DNA from 2 places in the Planococcus alpniumensis genome. Region 1 is predicted to be linked to the other one. Evidence: riboswitches for the same ligand, from Rfam matches in the RefSeq annotation. Region 1 holds a riboswitch; the other holds the start of a gene.
The links. Region 1 has a riboswitch for cyclic di-GMP ahead of flgB (flagellar basal body rod protein FlgB). Riboswitches for the same ligand answer to the same signal wherever they lie in the genome.
Positions count from the first base shown of each region.

Region 1 (9,428 bases):
TTTCGCTGGATGAGGAAATGTCGAACTTGGTGAAATTCCAGCATGCCTACAATGCAGCAGCGCGCTTGGTGTCGACCACCGATGAAATGCTTGATACAATCATTAACCGAATGGCTGCACGCTAAAGCTGATAAACGGAGGACAATCCAATGAGAGTAACCCAACAAATGATGCATCAAAATTCCGTCAACCATATGCAGCAAAATCTCGGGCGCTTTGAGAAAACCAACTTGCAGGCATCAAGCGGTAAATTGCTCCATAAACCGTCCGACGATCCGCAAGCGGTGGCTAAATCGATGAGCTTGAAAACTGTCATGTCGGCAAATGATCAATTTGAACGCAATATCGGAGATGCCAACTTATGGCTGGATGAAAATGATCGCTCCATCCAAGCGATGGTCGATGTCACCCAGCGCATCCGGGAGCTTGGGGTTCAAGGCGGGAGCGGAATATTATCTCCAGAAGATCGCGAATTGATTTTCAAAGAGGTCGGCGTGCTGAATGAGCAATTACGCCAATTTGCCAACTCGGAAGTTGATGGAAGATATTTATTTGGGGGTACGGATGGTACGGTGAAGCCATTTCCAACAGCTACTTCATTTGAAACAGTCGATGTTGACGGCCCGGTGAAAACGGCTAAAATCGGCCCGGGCTTACAAGTTGAAATTGGTATTCTGCCTCAAACGCTCGTCGGCAATGCAGAAGATCCGAGCAATTTGTTCTGGGTGGTCGGCCAACTTGCTGACAGCATCCAAGCGGGCGGGCAAGTTGGACTGGATGGCATTGACGAAGCGCTGGAACGTTTATTAACCGCAGCGGCTGAAAACGGCGCCCGCCAAAACCGAATCGAAGCGACCGAAAGCCGCATATTGGACGCCAAGCTTTCTCTTGGATCTGCGTTATCTTCTATAGAAGATGTAGACTATGCTGAAATACTAATAAAGTTAAAAAGTGAGGAAAGCATTTACCAAGCGAGCCTGTCATCATCTGCCAAGATCATGCAGACAAACTTAATGGATTTTCTTCGATAAACGGCGGATGCATACAGGCATCGGCTGTTTTTATTTTTAGAAACCCAGTTATGGGAACTTTGAGTCCGATCAAACAACTTAGAGAACAAGAGAATTCCTTGAGTGGCTGCTATCCATTTCATTACATAAGAAAACCCGTATTTCCAGGAGTAATCTGGAAATACGGGTTTTTTTGTTGCTATAGCAATCAAATATAAAATGGATAATTTTAGGACTTCATCGTATTGACTAAGCCCATCATATCGTCCGCAAAAGAAATCGCGCGGCCTTGTGATTGAAAGAGGCGCTGCGTGGCGATCAGTTCGGTCATTTCGCTCGCCATGTCAACGTTTGAAGTTTCCAGCACCGCTTGGGAAATAGCAGAACCTCCGAGTTCCAAGGCGCCGGCTGCAATTTGCTCGGCTTCAGTCCCAGGCAAGCGGTAGCGGTTATCGCCTGTTTTTTCCAGTAGGGCGGTCCGGTTAATTTGAGCGGTTCCGAATTGGAAAGTTTCAGCCGCTTGGCCGGCATAAGTTGCCGTCACGAAGCCGTTTGTCCCGATGTTCAATTCTTCGTATCCCGCTGCAAGCGTGATCGGCGTTCCATCAGCGTCCAGCACTGAATCGCCCGAAGCGGTGACAAGCGCCAATCGCTCGCTGCCTGCAATCGGCTCGGCTTGGAACGATCCGTTTCTAGTGTAATAAATGCCCTCTTCGTTCGAGACCCGGAAATAGCTATTCGGGGAATCGATGGCAAAATCCAATTCACGGCCGGTTTGCTGCATTTGGCCGAGCGAATGCCGGGTGACGCCGTCGGATAACAGCGTCCCTCCGCCAATGCGCAGACCGTTTGGCGTGCTCCGGCCGATTTCATTGGCAGGGCCGGCTTGCTTGTTGACGCTATGAAGCAGCGTGTCTGCAAAATTAGCTTCTTGTTTTTTATAACCGGTCGTATTGACATTGGCGACGTTATTGGCGATCATGTCGATTTTCTTCTGCAGTTCGCGCATTGAGCTGCTCGCTGCGTTCATTTGGATGTTCATCTGTTTGGCTCCTTATTAAACCCGCCCGATTTCATTGACCGCTTTTTCCATGCTGCGGTCATAGGCCTGGATTACTTTTTGGTTGGATTCAAATCCACGATAAGCGGTCATCATATCGGTCATCGTTCGTGTCAAATCGACATTCGACTGTTCGATGAAGCCTTGCTTGACGAATCGTTCAGCATCTTCAGCGAGTGCCGGTGCGTCCGCGTCGTCTCCCGCCCAAGCAAGCAAGTTATGGCCTTGCTTGATCAGTTGTTCCGGCTCATTTGCAGTCCCGATCCATAAGCTTCCGGCATTGGTTCCATCCGCTAGGGTAAGGCCGCCATTATTTTGAACAGCAAAGCCGCTATCGCCGACTTGCAGCGGCTGAAGGTTATCGCCAAGCACTCGCTGGCCGAAGCTGGTGGCAAGAAATCCTTCCGCATCGACCGTAAACTGTCCATTTCGCGTATAGCGAACGTCGCCTTCTTCGGTTTCAACCGCAAACAACAAAGTGCCGCGCTCGCCGGTTTCGGCATCCGGCAATAAATTATCGTCGACCAAAGCCAAATCGGTGGCGTTGCCTGTTTCGCGTATCGGCCCCTGCAAAAATGAAGGAATGGCTTCTTGGACGTAGACGCCAGTGGAGAGCCTGCCAATCGGCGCAGGCTGATTGGCATTTTGCGCCTTAATCAATTGCTGTGGAAATGAACGAATTGCCGATTCGTCTGTCTTGAATCCCGGAGTATTGGAATTAGATAGATTATTTGTCAATATTTGTTGATTTCTATTTTGAGACATCATTCCCGAAGTCGCTGTGTATAATCCTCGAAACATATTACCTATTCACCCTCTATTTTTTAGTCTTTAGAACTATTAGTTCAATGTGATATTCTCATTTTAACAGAAAACCGTAGATTAAATGGAAAAAATAGTAGAATTTTTTTATAAAATAAAATAGCCAAAATAAAAAAAGCATGATACTATACCGAGGTAGTGATGACTCAAAATGATTCTAAAAGACGAGTTTAAAGAAAAATATACCCATATCATGACGAAAATAGCAAACTTATACGAAAGTTAAGGACGCAAAGCTACGGGTCTAACTGTCTAAGACACAGGATCGCCGGGCTACCGAAAGATGGTAGATTTGACTCAAATCCGCCTTTTTCAAAGTGGGTTTTTTATTTGGGCAAATTTTAGAAACGGGGGAGAAAAAAGATGAATATCTTTCCATCAAGCATTCAAAAAATGGAGCAAGCGTTGTCGACTTCAACACTCAAACAACGTGTCCATGCAGGAAATATCGCCAATGTCGACACGGCCAACTACAAAAGCAAGCAAGTGAATTTTCAGCAGGCGATGGAACAAGCAAGTGCTTCACAGATGAAGAGCTATCGTACCGATACACGCCACCTGGAGTTTCAAAGCGGGCAAGGGGCCTCGCCGGTGACAGTCAACCACAATACAAAAATGACGCCGAACGGCAATAATGTCGATATGGATTTTGAAATGGCGGAGCTTGCGAAAAACCAATTATGGTATAACGCCGTTACAGAGCGCGTCAACGGCAAGTTGTCCAGTTTGAGTTCAGTCATCAATGGAGGGAGATAAAGTGTATGTCTTTATTTAATGGCCTGAACATTAGCGCATCCGGCCTCACCGCCAATCGTTTGCGGATGGATGTTGTGTCTTCGAATATTGCCAATGCCAATACGAACCGCGCTGAATTGGTCGACGGGGAATGGGTACCGTACCGCCGCAAGACCGTGGAATTATCGACAGCCGGCACATCGCCGTTTGCCAAACAGCTGACGGCAGCCATGGAAAATAAAGGAGCCGGAGCCGGTGTAAAAGCGAGCGCGATCCGCGAAGATGCGACGCCATTTCCTGTTACCTACGATCCAGAGCATCCGGATGCCGATGCAGAAGGCTACGTACGCACATCGAATGTGGATCCGATTAAGGAAATGGTCGATTTGATGTCGGCGACGCGTTCCTATGAAGCAAACGTCACCGCGATGAACGCTTCAAAAAGCATGTTTATGAAAGCACTTGAAATCGGAAAATAACGAAGTTTAGTTTAGGAGGGGCAGCATGGATAAAATTGCACAGTTGCAGACGCCGTTTCTGCAAAATCAATTCTTGGAAAAAATGCAACCGGAGCCGCAAGCGACAGGGTTCGGAGATGTCTTCAAGAATGCATTGAAAGAAGTCAGCGCGGCGCAAAATGTATCCGATAAAAAGACGGATCAATTGTTGACGGGCGAAGTGAAAGATGTCCATGAAGTGATGATCGCTTCGCAAAAAGCGAGCTTGTCGCTGCAAATGACGATGCAAGTGCGCAACAAAGTAGTGGAAGCGTACCAAGAAGTGATGAGAATGCAGGTATGAAAACGATTAAGGTGTGCGTTCAATGAAAGAGAAGTTCGAAACTTATAAAACCAAAACAAAAGACTCCTGGGGCAGTTTATCGAAAGCGACCAAATGGCTGATGGCCGCGTCCTTTTTCATCACATTACTTGCCCTAGGGCTTTTTGTTTTCTTCAATAGCCAAACGAATATGTCGCCTTTGTACTCCAATCTGGATCCTGCGGAAGCAGGCGAAATCAAGGCGGCGATTGAAACCCAAGGAATTCCAGTCGAAGTGTCAACGGACGGTTCGACCATCTCCGTCCCGGACGAGCAAGTTGCCAGCTTGAAAGTAAGCTTAGCGGCAGAAGGTTTGCCGAAAAACGGCAATGTCACTTACGGCATATTCAGTGAAAATATGGGGCTCGGCATGACCGACCGCCATTTTGACGTTGTCGAACGCGATGCGATGCAAAACGAACTTGCGTATTTGGTAAAACAAATCGCCGGCGTGACTGATGCGAACGTCATGATCACCTTGCCGAAAGAAAACGTTTGGTTGACCGATGAAGAACAAGTATCGACCGCATCAATTGTCATCCAAGGCGATGGCACCTTGAATTTGGACCAGAAACAAATCAACGGTTTGTATCATTTGGTCAGCAAATCAGTGCCGAATCTGCCGATGGAGCAAATCGTCATCATGGACCAAAACGGACAAGTATTCGAATTGCAAGATACAGGAGCACCGGACACCAATTTGACGGTGTATCAGCAAAACCGCGAAATCCAGCAAGGCATCGAACAAGACATACAGCGCGAATTGCAGCAGATGCTCGGGCTCTTGCTCGGGCAGGACAAAGTCGTTGTTTCTGTGATGGCGAATATCGATTTCACGAAAGAAAAACGCGAAGAACAATTGGTGGAGCCAGTGGATCTCGAAACGGGCGAAGGCATCGACATCAGCGTTGAGCGGATTGTTGAAACTTACGCAAGTGAAGGCGCCGCCTTGGCAGATGATGCCGGAACCGGGGAAACGGATATTGCCAATTACCCCGCAGCAGATGGATCTGGGACGAGTGAATCCGAACGGACTGAAGAGCGCATCAACCGGGAAGTCAACCGAATTAGCCGCCAAATCGAGATGAGCCCTTATGTCATCGACGATATTACGATCAATGTCGGCGTAGAACCGCCAGTGCCGGACAATCCGGCAAGTTTGACTGAGCAGAACATGACGGATATCCGCAATTTACTCGGGAATACGGTCAGCGCTTCGCTCAGCATGAACGAATTCCAACCGACGCCGGCAGAGCTCGACGACCGAATTTCCATCTTTGCGACAGAATTCCAAGGTCGTCCGGAGTTGGCCGAAGAAGAGCCAGTCACGACTTTCTGGACAGGCGTTCCGCTTCTTTGGTACGTAGTGGCCGGCGTGGCCATTATCCTGTTGGCAGGCATCATTCTCCTTGTGGCCAAGAGACGCAAAAAGCAGCAGGAAGAATTAGCGGCAGAGCTTGAGATGGATTATTTCGAGCGAGCGGCTGCGAAAATGCAACCGGCAGCAACCGAACAAGACGGTGGAGTCGATTTGTCGGAATTTAATAATCGTACCAATCCGAAGCGCAAAACCATCGAGAAGCTTGCGAAAGGGCGTCCTGATGATTTTACAAATCTACTGCGCTCATGGATGGCGGATGATTAGGGGAGAATTGAATGGTAGAACGCATTAAAGAATTGACAGGAATCCAAAAAGTCGCCGTATTGCTCGTAGGTATGGGCCCTGACGTTTCCGTTGAAGTATTCAAGCGCTTGTCTGAGAGAGAAATTGACCAATTAACGATGGAAATCTCCAATGTCCGTCAATTGAAGAATAGCCAGACAGAAAAAGTGATCAATGAATTTTACGAAATGGTATTGGCACAAGATTATATGAACGAAGGCGGGCTCAGCTATGCGCGTGAAGTTCTCGAAAAAGCGCTCGGCAAAGAAAAAGCCATCGACACGATTGGCCGGTTGTCGAACCGCCTTCAAGTCAAGCCGTTCAATTTTGCCAGGCGCTTGGATCCGGCGCGCCTTGTCACGGTGCTTCAGCACGAACAAGCGCAGACCATCGCCTTGGTGCTGTCTTATCTAGATCCAAAGCAGTCCTCGCAAATTCTGTCCCAGCTGCCGTCAGAACAGCGGGCAGAAGTGGCAAAGAGAATTGCATTAATGGAAAGTACGTCACCCGATGTCATTCAGCAAGTCGAACAAATTTTGGAACGGAAATTATCTTCTGTGAACGGTGTCCAGGATTACGCAGTGACCGGTGGGGTGGAAGCGATTGTCCGCGTCCTCAACCAAGTCGATCGAAGCACAGAAAAGGCTATCTTATCTGAACTTGAAAGCGGAAGCCCGGACCTCGTTGCAGAAATCAAAAAACTTATGTTTGTCTTTGAAGATCTTGTTAAGTTGGACGTGCGTTCGATACAGCGGGTTATTCGCGAAGTCAGCGATGTGGAATTGAGCCTGGCATTGAAGGCAGCCAGTGACGAAGTCAAGGAAAGCATATTCAGAAACATGTCCTCAAGGCGTTCCGAACTGATTCGAGAAGAGATAGAAGTGATGGGGCCTGTGAAATTGAAGGATGTGGAAAATGCGCAGACAGAAATCGTAGCGCTCATCCGCAAACTTGAAGAAGAGGGCGAAATCACCGTTTCCCGGGAAGAGGGAGATGAACTGATTGTCTAACATCATCCGCAGCACCGAACAAAGCGGCACGAAAATCATCGGATTGCGCAAAGTGGAAACCCGCCGGCCGTTCGAAGCGCAAGCGGATTCAGACATCGAACAATACGGCGAGCGTTTGAAAAGCGAAGTCAGCGGTCTGGAGCAGCAATTGGACACGCTGAGAAAACAACTGGCCGAAGAACAGCAGCAAGCACAAGCAGAAATGGCCGAATGGCGTGAAACCCAACAGCAACAAGCATTAGAAGAAGCGGAACGACAGGCGCAAGCTGCTGCGGAAGCAGGATTTCAAGAAGGCTTCACACAAGGGTTCGCCCAAGCTGAGGCGGATTTTCTCCAAAAGCGCGAGCTGATGGAAAGCTTGATCGCCGCCGCCTACGAAGAACAGCGCCGCATCATCCGGGAATCGGAACCGTTCTTGCTGTCGCTCAGCACCGAAATCGCGCGGAAAATCATCCGCAATGAATTGATGCAAGACGATGTGCAACTCTTGTCGATCATCCGCCACGCGCTTCGGCAAGCGGACGATACGGAAGAAGTCGCCATCCATGTGGCACTCGAAGACTATCCGGCGATGCTGCCTTTTGAAGACGAGTTGAAAAGCTATATCCGGGCAGGCGCAGAACTCAAACTGATGCCGGTCGCAGGGCAAGCGCCTTCCGGCTGCACCATTCATACGAAAAACGGCTCGTTTGACGCGACACTCGATAGCCAGCTAAACGAAATCAAAAAGCAATTGCTCGTTTATTGTGAGGAGAAATCCAATGATGAAACTGATAGATAGCGAGTATCTGACGCTGCTGGAAGAAATCGAGCCGGTGAGAAAACACGGGAAAGTCGTCCAAGTGATCGGCTTGACCATCGAAGCGCAAGGCCCAAACGCCAAGCTCGGCGAGTTGTGCTTATTGTACCCGAGCCGTTTTGATCCCCCGATCGAAGCGGAAGTGGTCGGCTTCAAGGAAAACAAAATCATGCTCATGCCATTGCGCGATTTGGCACAAGTCGGGCCAGGCTGCCTCGTCGTGGCAACAGGCGTGCCGTTGCAGATCCGTGTCGGCCCAGCCATTCTTGGAAAAATCCTCGACGGCACCGGCAAGCCTTTGGATGACAATAAATTGCCGAAAGGCTTGAAGAAATATTCTACGACCAACACGCCGCCGAACCCGCTGAAACGGCCGCGCATCGACAAACCCTTGGAAGTGGGCGTGCGTGCGATCGACGGCTTGCTGACGGTCGGGCAAGGCCAGCGCATCGGCGTCTTCGCCGGAAGCGGCGTCGGAAAAAGCACGCTCATGGGCATGATCGCCCGCAACACCGAAGCCGATGTCAACGTCATCGCGCTGATCGGCGAGCGTGGCCGGGAAGTGCGTGATTTCATCGAGCGCGATCTCGGCCCGGAAGGATTGAAAAACTCGGTCGTCGTCGCTGCAACCTCCGACCAGACACCGATGCAGCGCATCAAAGGAGCATTGACGGCCACGGCGATCGCGGAGTATTTCCGCGACCAAGGGAAAAACGTCATGTTGATGATGGATTCCGTCACCCGTTTTGCCATGGCGCAGCGCGAAGTGGGCCTGGCGGTCGGTGAACCGCCAACGAGTAAAGGGTATACGCCAAGCGTCTTCGCTTTATTGCCGCGCTTACTGGAACGCTCCGGCACCTCGTCGAAAGGATCGATCACGGCATTCTACACTGTGCTGGTCGATGGCGATGATATGAACGAACCGATCGCTGATGCGGTGCGCGGCATCTTGGACGGCCACATCGTTTTAGACCGCAAATTGGCGCAAAAGGGGCAGTTCCCGGCAATCAATATCATGGCAAGTGTGAGCCGCGTCATGAATGAAGTGACAACGCGCGACCACCAAAGAGCCGCGACCGAATTGAAGCGATTGCTCGCAGCCCATGATTCAGCGGAAGACTTAATCAATATCGGAGCCTATAAAAGCGGCGCCAATAAAGAAATCGATGAAGCGATCCGCGCGTATCCATTGATTCGCGAATATTTACAGCAAGATATTTACGAGAAAGCCGAATTGACGGAGAGCGTCGAACGGCTCGCACGACAATTTGGAGGTGCTGAAACGTGACACGATTCAATTTCCGATTCCAGAAAATTCTCGAATTGAAAGAAAACGAAACCCAGCTGGCACAAGTAGAGATGGCCGAAGCGCTGAAAAAAGAGCAAGCCGTCCGCGAGCAAAGTGAAGTATTGCATAGCAAGATTACCCAGGCGGAAGAAATGAAAAAAACAAAAGAGCAAAAAGGCATCCCCATCTCCGAGCTGCGCATGCTAGAAGAATACATCCATC
Region 1 is NZ_JAAMTH010000001.1:218,873-228,300, forward strand. Features, by position in the region: gene flgK (flagellar hook-associated protein FlgK) at 1-125, shown strand, start outside; gene flgL (flagellar hook-associated protein FlgL) at 150-1,031, shown strand; gene G3255_RS01200 (flagellar hook-basal body protein) at 1,240-2,052, opposite strand; gene G3255_RS01205 (flagellar hook-basal body protein) at 2,068-2,871, opposite strand; cyclic di-GMP riboswitch class I at 3,087-3,173, shown strand; gene flgB (flagellar basal body rod protein FlgB) at 3,256-3,648, shown strand; gene flgC (flagellar basal body rod protein FlgC) at 3,654-4,106, shown strand; gene fliE (flagellar hook-basal body complex protein FliE) at 4,132-4,428, shown strand; gene fliF (flagellar basal-body MS-ring/collar protein FliF) at 4,451-6,091, shown strand; gene fliG (flagellar motor switch protein FliG) at 6,103-7,119, shown strand; gene G3255_RS01235 (FliH/SctL family protein) at 7,112-7,900, shown strand; gene fliI (flagellar protein export ATPase FliI) at 7,884-9,206, shown strand; gene fliJ (flagellar export protein FliJ) at 9,203-9,428, shown strand, end outside.

Region 2 (9,428 bases), 3.0 Mb from region 1:
GAATTCTGAATTTCCCTAAGTTTCGCAGCATCCACAAGACAAAGCAGTAAATGATGGCGACTATAATGGCTATGTAAAAACTGAATGGATAGAAAATATGAACACTTCCTTTTTCGGGTTTACTCTACCAAAGCGGCTCTTCTTCATCAGTCAATTCGACTAAAACTGGATAACTAGCAATAATCACAAAGAAACTGGCGGCCAATAGAATTAATATAGTAGCCAACGAAAGATCAAATAAAACCCCGAAGAGCATAACCAGTGGCGTTAGAAAATTTAAAAGGCCGGCTCTTTTTTTCGACGGCGTAGTAAGAAATTGCTTTTTTCCGCAGTACGGGCAAATCATTCCCGTATCCAATGTAAACATCTTTTTGACCGTCTGCTTCCAGCCCCATTGTTGATGGCAGTTTTGACAAATCGGCATGGACTCCCCCCCAATGAGTTTTTTATTTAATTCACACTCTTTAAGACCTTGTCCTTATTAGACTAACAGAGATAACCAAAAATTCCCACGACATAAATACCAATTAACTGGATTTCGCTCTTTAAGTTAAGAGCTCTCCCGAATCTATCTTCACTAAAAAAAGAGCAAGAACTGGATGCCAGTTCTTGCTCTCAGAGTGTTGAAGAAGTCTATTAATTCGTTACGAATTAGAATGGAATCATTTTTTCTACATTCAACAATCAACGATTTCTTTAAGTATTTGGAGAAGTGTTCGCTCGTAACCCCGTCTGCTCAATAATGCTGCGCATTACTTTCGCAAAGATAAGTTCTTCCGTAGGTCGACCTTATCTTTCCTGTGGAATAGCGAGACGACCGAGACCCCGCAAGGCGCAAAGCGGCTGAGGAGGCTTGGGCGCGAGCCCACGGAAAGCGAGCGATAAGCTTCGGAAAATACGATTTCTTACCTTTCTCGACAGCCTGAAAGCAAGAACTGGATGCCAGTTCTTACTCTCGAAGCTCTTAATTCATATAGCGATGCTTTCTCAAACTGTTCAAATTAGCGATTTCCTGCAGGAGATCTTCCCCAATATTCGTCTCCCGCACCTTTTTGCGCTCGAGTTCTTCGTCGACCAATCGTTTGATCGACAAGACGTCGGTCCCGTTTTGCAATACCTCTTCCTTGGAATTAAAGCGTTGGTGGGCGACAAGCTGCATGCCGTAGGAATTGTACAGCAGCGTATAACCGGCGATTCCGGTTGTCGATTGATAGGCTTTCGAAAACCCGCCATCGATGACGATCATTTTACCGTTCGCTTTGATCGGGTCTTCCCCGTCCCGTTCCTTGACCGGTGTATGCCCATTGATGATGCGGCCGTGGTCGGGATTCAAATCGAATTCCGCGAGCATTTTGCGGCACATGTCTTCGTCTTCACGCAAATGATAATACGGGTTTTTCCGTTCTTTATGCGTTTCTTTGTCTTTGATGAAATAGCGTTCGAACGTCGTCATTTCACGCTTTCCAAACAGCGAGGAATTCTCGCCTGTCCATTGGTACCACACCATGTCAGTCGCGAAATCATCGGTCTCTTCCGGATGCGCGAATGCGTAGCGGGTATATTCTTCGAACACATCGAGCAGTTCCCGTCCGGCGTAGCTTTCGCCTTCAATTTTCATTTGCTTCATATCGCCGTTCTCCTCGAGCGGGATGCAGCCATGGATCAGCAAATTGCCGTTGTATTGGAGATACAGCCGGCCTTTTTTCATGAGGAAATTCATGTGCCGCGATAGTTTTTCGGAATGCTGGATGGAGAACAGCAATTTGTCGATCACTTGCTGCTCTTCGTCGAGCAAGCGGTCGGGTTGTTCCGGGTCGATTGTGGCAAAGCATGTGTTCTCAAGCGGATAAGTTTTGCCGTGGATCGTCGCTTCGTTTTTATCGTAATCGACTTTCTCTAAGAGCAGGCGATCTTCCATGGCGAAGCAGGAACGCCGTTTGATGATTGGGCTTTCGAGCTTGAACTGGATGATCGAAATCGCCTGGTGGATTTTGGTGATCTGCAGCTGTTCCTGCTCTGTTAATTGTTCACCTGAGATGCGCTTCGGATGGAAGGCCGGATTGTCCTCATAATATTTCTCCGCCAAATTCAACAGGGGGCGTAAATTGATACCATACACATCCTCGATGATGTCCAGGTTGTTATAGCGTGCACAGATGCGGATAATATTCGCGAGGCAGACTTTGGAGCCGGAGTAGGCGCCGATCCACAGGACATCGTGGTTGCCCCATTGGATATCGACGGAATGGTAATCAATAAGCGTGTCCATAATCTTATGCGGATCCGGGCCCCGGTCGTAAATATCGCCGACAACGTGCAGATGGTCGACAGTCAGCCGCTGCATCGTATAGGCGAGACTGACAATCAGCTTATCCACTTGTCCGAGTGAAATAATCTGCTCGAGCATTTTCGCGTAATATTCTTTCTTGTTGGTGAACTCGTCCGTTTTGTATAGAAGCTCTTCAATAATGTAGACGAACTGCTTCGGCAAGGCTTTGCGTAATTTGGAGCGTGTGTATTTGGATGAAGCGTAAGCTACCAACTTGAGCAGCCGCTCAATCGTTTCGATATACCATTCCTTCAGCTCTTGCTTGCTGCTGAACTGGCTTTTGATCAGGCTCAATTTCTCTTCCGGGTAATAGACGAGCGTCGCGAATTCATTGAGCTCTTCTTCTCCCATCTCCCCCTCGAACAAATCCCTGATTTTCACTTTGACGTTGCCGGAGCCGTTGCGCAACACGTGCTGGAATGCCTGGTATTCGCCGTGGAGGTCGCTGACGAAATGCTCCGTCCCTTTCGGCAAATTCAAGATGGCTTCCAGGTTGATGATCTCTGTCGCCACTTTTTCTTCGCTATCGTATTTTTCTGCTAGTAGATCCAAGTATTTTGAACTGATCATACGGCACCCTCCTTCAAGTAATATGTCTTAATCGAATTCAATTGAAAGCAAATTCCTGAAAAGCGTAGTCATCAAACAGGCTTGCGGAAGGAATTTCTCTATATTTCCAGTCTATAGCAGTTTCCGCGAAGGCTCTAGTATTAATTGAAAGGTGAAAGAAAATGTAAAGGCCATTGATGTTCGATCCTCAAATTTTTGAACCATAAATTTTTCATTCCTGAGAGTCTAGCGTGATTGAGCCATTTACGGGTAAGGAGGAATAACAGGAATCAACATTTAATGGAAAGGACTTGTTATGACACAATCTCTTATCAGCTTGCTCATTCTCGGTTTTATCGTGATAACTCATATTCTAGTTTGGAAATGGGCCGCCTATATTCAAGAAAAATATGCCGACGATGCCAGGAAGAGGCGGATTGCTGGGGGCATCCTTTTTATGTCCCTTGCGGCATTGTTCGGTTTGTCCGCGCTCTTTCTCATACAATCTTCTTTTTAAAGATCGCGAAATCAAGAAAGGATAGGATAGGACGTGACACAGCTTTTTATTTCAGTGGGACTTTTAGGATTTATCATTATGACTCACCTGCTGGTCAGCAAATGGGCTCAATATTTTCACGAGCAACACGGCAACGATCCGCAGCAAACACGAAAAGGCATTTTGATGATTACGCTTCCCTTGCTAGCTGTTTTGGCGATTGCGGCTTTGTTTTTGTTTCAAACTTCTCAATAAGTGTTACGTAAAAGCTTTAATAGGTATATAGTTACTATTTTAATGCAACATACTGGAATTATAATAAGAAAAAAACTGAAAAAGGCAAACTTACCTGAAAAGGAAGGACGCAAAGCCATGAGCCTACCCACTGCTTACGCAGTGCACGGTCGTCAGGTTGCCAGGCACCCGTTTTGTGGGCCTCGGCTAACAGAATGGAGGAAAAGAATATGTTGAAGAAAGCGGCGATGTTGATGTTCGCAATGTCTCTCATGCTGACAGCGTTCAGCCATGCAGAAAATGTACAGGCAAGCGGCGATGCGCCTGATACCCGTGCCACTTGGCTATGGAACCCATGGATGTTCGTAGAAGATGAAGGGGCAGTACTCACTTTTCTCGAAAACAAAAACGTCAATAAAGTCTATGTTCAAATCGACCGTGACATTCCTAAAGATACGTACCGCAGCTTTGTCGCGCAAGCGCACGCACGCGGCATAGCTGTATTCGCACTCGACGGGGCGCCTTCTTGGGTTGCGCCAAAAGGTTATACAAACCAGAACATGTTGATGAACTGGCTGGGTAATTACCAAAGCGGGTCGACGGAGCAAGCGAGTTTTGATGGTATCCACTTGGATGTGGAGCCTTATTTGTACAGCGGCTGGAATTCGAATCGCGCTGCTACAGTGAAGTCCTATCAATCGCTTCTGCAAAGAGCCATTGTCAGCTCAGCTCACCTGAACTTGCCGCTTGAAGCCGACATGCCTTTTTGGTTCGACGAGATTCCTTACAAAAATACCTTCGGCAGCGGATTATTGGCTGAGTGGGTCATTGCAAATACGGACGGAGTCACACTGATGGCTTACCGGGATTCAGCCCCGATGATCATCGAAATCGTCAAAAATGAAATCGCCATGGCCGAAAAGTATGGCAAGAATGTAGTAGTGGGAGTGGAAACAGGGGTTACCGATGAAGGCAGCATCATCACCTTCGCCGAAGAAGGCGAAGCGTTCATGAATGTTCAGCTTGCTGAAGTGGCGGCTCATTACTCCGGACACTCTTCCTATGAAGGAAACGCCATCCACCATGTTGGCAGCTGGATGACGCTCAAGCCTTGAAAAGAACGGACACTTCTCCTGATCTTTGGAAGTGTCTTTTTATTTTTCATCGGCCTGCTGCAGAAACAGCGTGACTGAACAATGTCCTTGGATAGCCATGTTTCTGAGAGTAAATTACTTACCTGGAAGCTGATTGATGTTATTCTATAAGTGGAAAATATTATCTATTTAACTATTCTATTGGCATATTACGGAATATCATTTGCCAGTCTAAAACCTACATATCGTCCCACATCAATTTCGGGACATTCTTCGAAGGATGGTGAAAGAACTTGGCCCAAACAGATTATAAAGCTTTACTTGCCAGTCGAATGGAAAGGGATTTTTCGAAATGGGCTGCTCAAGGTGAAATCCAAGAGCGTGAAGTCTACCGATTTTTGCATACCATGAAAGGCACCGCTGGGACGATCGGCATGATGGAGCTGTCCGATTTTTGCGCAACCGAGCTGGATGCTTTCTCAGAACACAGCACCGAGTTGCTGACGGTCGATTCGCTGACGGGATTCATGTCTTCGTTCCGACATTATTTTTCAGCTGAAGAGGCCACAAGCCCAGAAGAGCCGGAGTTGGAGATGCCTGAAAGCAAAGCTTCGAATGAAGAAGCCCTCGTATTGGTCATCGATCCTGATGCTGACTTTGCCGCGAAGCTCAAGGAGACCCTAGAACCTAAAGGCATTCCTGTTGTCATCGCACTGGATGGCCAAAAAGGCACCGAATTATTTTACACATTGCATCCGCAGATGGTGTTATTGGATGCGAAGTTGCCGGACGCCGACGGGTTCAGCCTGGCCGAAAGAATCGCCGAAGCCGGCAGAAGCCGCCACCTGCCCGTCGCCCTCATGAGTGAAGATGACCAGATCGATAACCAAATCCGTGCAATGGAAATTGGCGCCACTGATTTTTTAGCCAAGCCCTTGAACATGGCGTATTTTCTTCCCTATTTAGCCAATCGCCTGCGCGGCCAGGAAATCGTCTTGCAAGGCACGCGAATTGATGAATTGACCGGAGCCGGCAATCGCCAAGCTTTTGATGAGGTTTTGCTGCAAATGACTAATCTCGCTGAAAGAACCGGCAAGCCATTTACACTTGCCTTGCTTGATTTGGATCATTTCAAAAAAATCAATGACGACTACGGACATTCAACCGGAGACGAAGTTTTGCGTTCATTCAGCCAATTTGTGCTGAACTTAAAGCGAGAGCCCGACTCGTTCTTCCGCTATGGCGGAGAGCAATTTGCTTTGATCTTACCGGAAACTAAGCCGGAGGAAGCTGCTGTATGGATTGACCGCCTACATGAGGCGCTGGCCACAACGGAATTTGCTGCCCATTCCAATACGCCAATTCGCTTGACCTTCTCAGCCGGAGTCAGCGAATACCGGCTCAAGCAGGAAACCATCGTCAATCAAGCTGACCAAGCGCTGTATCAAGCTAAACGAAACGGCCGCAACCAGACGATGGTGTATGAAGCCGAAGAACATGACTTGAGGCGCAAACTGAATATCGTCATTGTCGACGATGACTCACTCGTGCGAAAACTGGTCGCTAAGCAATTTTCCAATTGGAAGGCTGAGGATTTCGATATCCAAATCGAAGAATATCCAGACGGCCTTGCCCTCGTCGATTCCGATTGGTATCGTCCGGATGAAAATTACATGATCTTGCTGGACGGCGTCATGCCAAAAATGGACGGGCTGGAAGTGCTGAGCCATGTGCGCTCGCAATATCCTCATGACAATATCGTCGTGTCCATGCTCACTTCCCGGAACAACGAATCCGATATCGTCTTGGCCTTAAAGAGCGGAGCCGATGATTACATCGTCAAACCGTTTTACGCACAGGAAGTCGTGGCCCGCGTCCAGCGGCTGACGAAGAGGATGTTCCAGTGAACTTATCGCATTTCTGGATCCTCATCGCCTCCCTGTTCCTCGGCCAGTTGCTTCTCTTGTTGATCTTAGCTTGGCGCAAGCAGCAATCGAATAAACGGGAAGCTGCAATCAACAGCCAATACAATGCCTTAACTGATTCATTCAGCTCTCATATGATGGATCCCTCAGACGAACGGTTCATTGCGGAACTGAAAGCCTCCCCTTATCACTTGGTCGTGCTTGAACGCCTATTAAACCATTATGTATCCGTCACTAAAGCAGGAGCTGATTCGCCCGCTGTTTTACGCTTGTCGGAAGAATTCCTTTCCACGCGTTATATGAAGCTGCTCAAGCGAGGAAACTGGGCAATGCGAATGAACACTTTGTATTTCATCGAAGATTTCCGCATGGAATCGCTCGTTCCACAGCTAAAGGAAAAATTAGCGAAAAGTTCCCGGCTCGACCAAGAGACACAGCAATTGATCCGCACGCTCGCTTCTTTAAACGAGACGATGGCTATCGAGGCGCTGGCGAAATACCCTGACGCTCCGGCCCGTCTGTATATCGATGTTTTCAAACGATTGGATGAACTGACAAAACTGGATGCGCTGGATGCCGCGTTGAAAAACGAAACTGGCAACCAGACGCTTAAGCATTCCGCCGTTTCCTATATCGGCATGGCCGGCATGACGCTGTTTCTTCCCCGCGTTGAAGAAGAATTGCAGCACCCTGAAATGGAAATGCGCATTCAGGCATTGAAAGCGATCCTTCATCTGCAATACATGAATTCCCCAAGCGCCCTGGCGCCGTTTTTCGAGTCAACCGCTTGGCCTGAGCGTATGTTTGCCGCCCAGATTGCCGGAAAGCTGCAATTGTCGCGCTATAAAGAAGCGCTAGGCGAGTTGCTTGGGGATTCGGTGTGGTGGGTCCGCTACTCATCAGCCGAAGCCTTGACGCAGTTTTCGGAAGGGGATATCGTGCTGACCCATTTCGCAGAAAGCCATCCCGACCGCTATGCGCGTGACATGGCCAATCAATGGAAAACCTCCCTTTTAGGAAGTGAACAATAATGCAGGAAGTAGCGCTGATTTTATCTTATATCGTCATTGCCTATATGCTTTTTTCAAGCCTGAGCTATCTCGGGCTCTTTGCACTTGCATACGGGAAAGTCAAAAAAGAAAACAAGCTCGATAAGCGAGAGTCTACAGAAGATTTTTTAAGAAACCAATCGACTTATCCGGTGTCGATCCTCGTGCCTGCGTACAATGAAGAAGTCGGCGTTGTCAGCACGGTGCGCTCGCTGTTGGCGCTGGAATATCCTGAAAAAGAAATTATCGTCATCGATGACGGATCGAAAGACAGCACATCGCTGCGCATGATTGAAGAATTCAAGATGAAGAAAATCCCTTTCGCCGTCCGCACACACATCGAGACCGCGGAAATCGAGGCCATTTACCAATCCTCGATCTTCCCTTATATCCGCCTCATCAAAAAAGCGAACGGCGGCAAGGCAGATGCGCTAAATGCCGGGGTCAATCTCTCTTCTTTCCCGTACTTCTGTGCGATTGATGGAGATTCCATCTTAGAAAACGACGGCTTGTTAAAATGCATGAAACCGATTATCGAATCCGACGGCCAAATCATCGTCACCGGCGGATCTGTCCGAATCGCCAACGGCTCGACCATCTCCAGAAGCAAAGTAGAACTTGTCGGCTTGCCGAGAAACCCGATCGTCCTCATGCAGATCGTCGAGTATTTCCGCGCCTTCTTGATCGGCCGCCTGGCGTTGAGCCATTTGAATATTTTGCTGATCGTTTCCGGGGCATTTGGCGTCTTCAATAAAGAGCGCGTCATCCAAGCCGGGGGCTACAATAAGAACACCGTCGGCGAGGATATGGAATTGGTCGTGCGGCTGCACCGTTTGCTGCGAGAAGAAAAATCCAAGCAGCGCATCGAATACATCCCAGACCCCGTCTGCTGGACGGAAGCCCCTGAATCACTGGAAGTGCTCAGGTCTCAGCGGATCCGCTGGCAGCGCGGGCTGCTTGAAACTTTGTGGAATCACAGAAAAATGATGCTCAATCCGAAATATGGCTCGATCGGTTTGTTTTCCATGCCTTATTTCTTGTTTGTCGAATTGCTCGGTGCTGTATTTGAGTTTATCGGCTACTTCATCATTTTCGGCGGCTTTTTCTTCTCGCTGGTCGATCCGCAAGTCGCCGGTGTCATGTTCTTGGTGACGGTGTTCTACGGGTCGCTCATTTCGGCACTCGCCGTGTTGCTGGAAGAATTGACGCTCCACAAATATCCGAAAGTTTCCCATTTGATGCGCCTGTATTTTTGGGCATTGACTGAGGCCTTTTGGTACCGCCCGCTTATGGTATTGTGGCGGGTCAAAGGAATTTTCGCCACTTTCCAAAAGAAAGCACATTGGGGCGATATGAAACGCAAAGGAATTTCGACTTAATTGCAAGGAGGATACTTATGAAGAAAATATTAGTCGCAGATGATGAAGATATTTTGCGCATCCTGATCGCAGACACATTGGAAGATGACTTCCTGATTGAAGAAGCCGAAGACGGCAAAGAAGCCCTGGAAAAGATCCGGTCCAATGACTACGATTTGGTCGTACTGGATTATATGATGCCGTATTTGACCGGCATGGAAGTGCTCGAGGAAGTCAGAAAAGACCAAAACGACACGAAAGTGTTGATGCTGACAGCGAAAGCGCAAGACGCTGACCGCGAGAAAGCCATCTTGAACGGGGCGGATTATTTTATGTCCAAGCCGTTCAGCCCGATGGAATTATTGGCGCTTGTGGAAGATATTTTGGTGTCCTG
Region 2 is NZ_JAAMTH010000001.1:3,243,507-3,252,934, forward strand. Features, by position in the region: gene G3255_RS16440 (TIGR04104 family putative zinc finger protein) at 125-424, opposite strand; gene G3255_RS16445 (fructose-1,6-bisphosphatase) at 965-2,896, opposite strand; gene G3255_RS16450 (hypothetical protein) at 3,429-3,629, shown strand; cyclic di-GMP riboswitch class I at 3,703-3,794, shown strand; gene G3255_RS16455 (amidase) at 3,839-4,723, shown strand; gene G3255_RS16460 (GGDEF domain-containing response regulator) at 4,996-6,609, shown strand; gene G3255_RS16465 (HEAT repeat domain-containing protein) at 6,606-7,658, shown strand; gene G3255_RS16470 (glycosyltransferase family 2 protein) at 7,658-9,055, shown strand; gene G3255_RS16475 (response regulator transcription factor) at 9,073-9,428, shown strand, end outside.
Region 2: another riboswitch for cyclic di-GMP. It lies ahead of G3255_RS16455 (amidase); the one in region 1 lies ahead of flgB (flagellar basal body rod protein FlgB).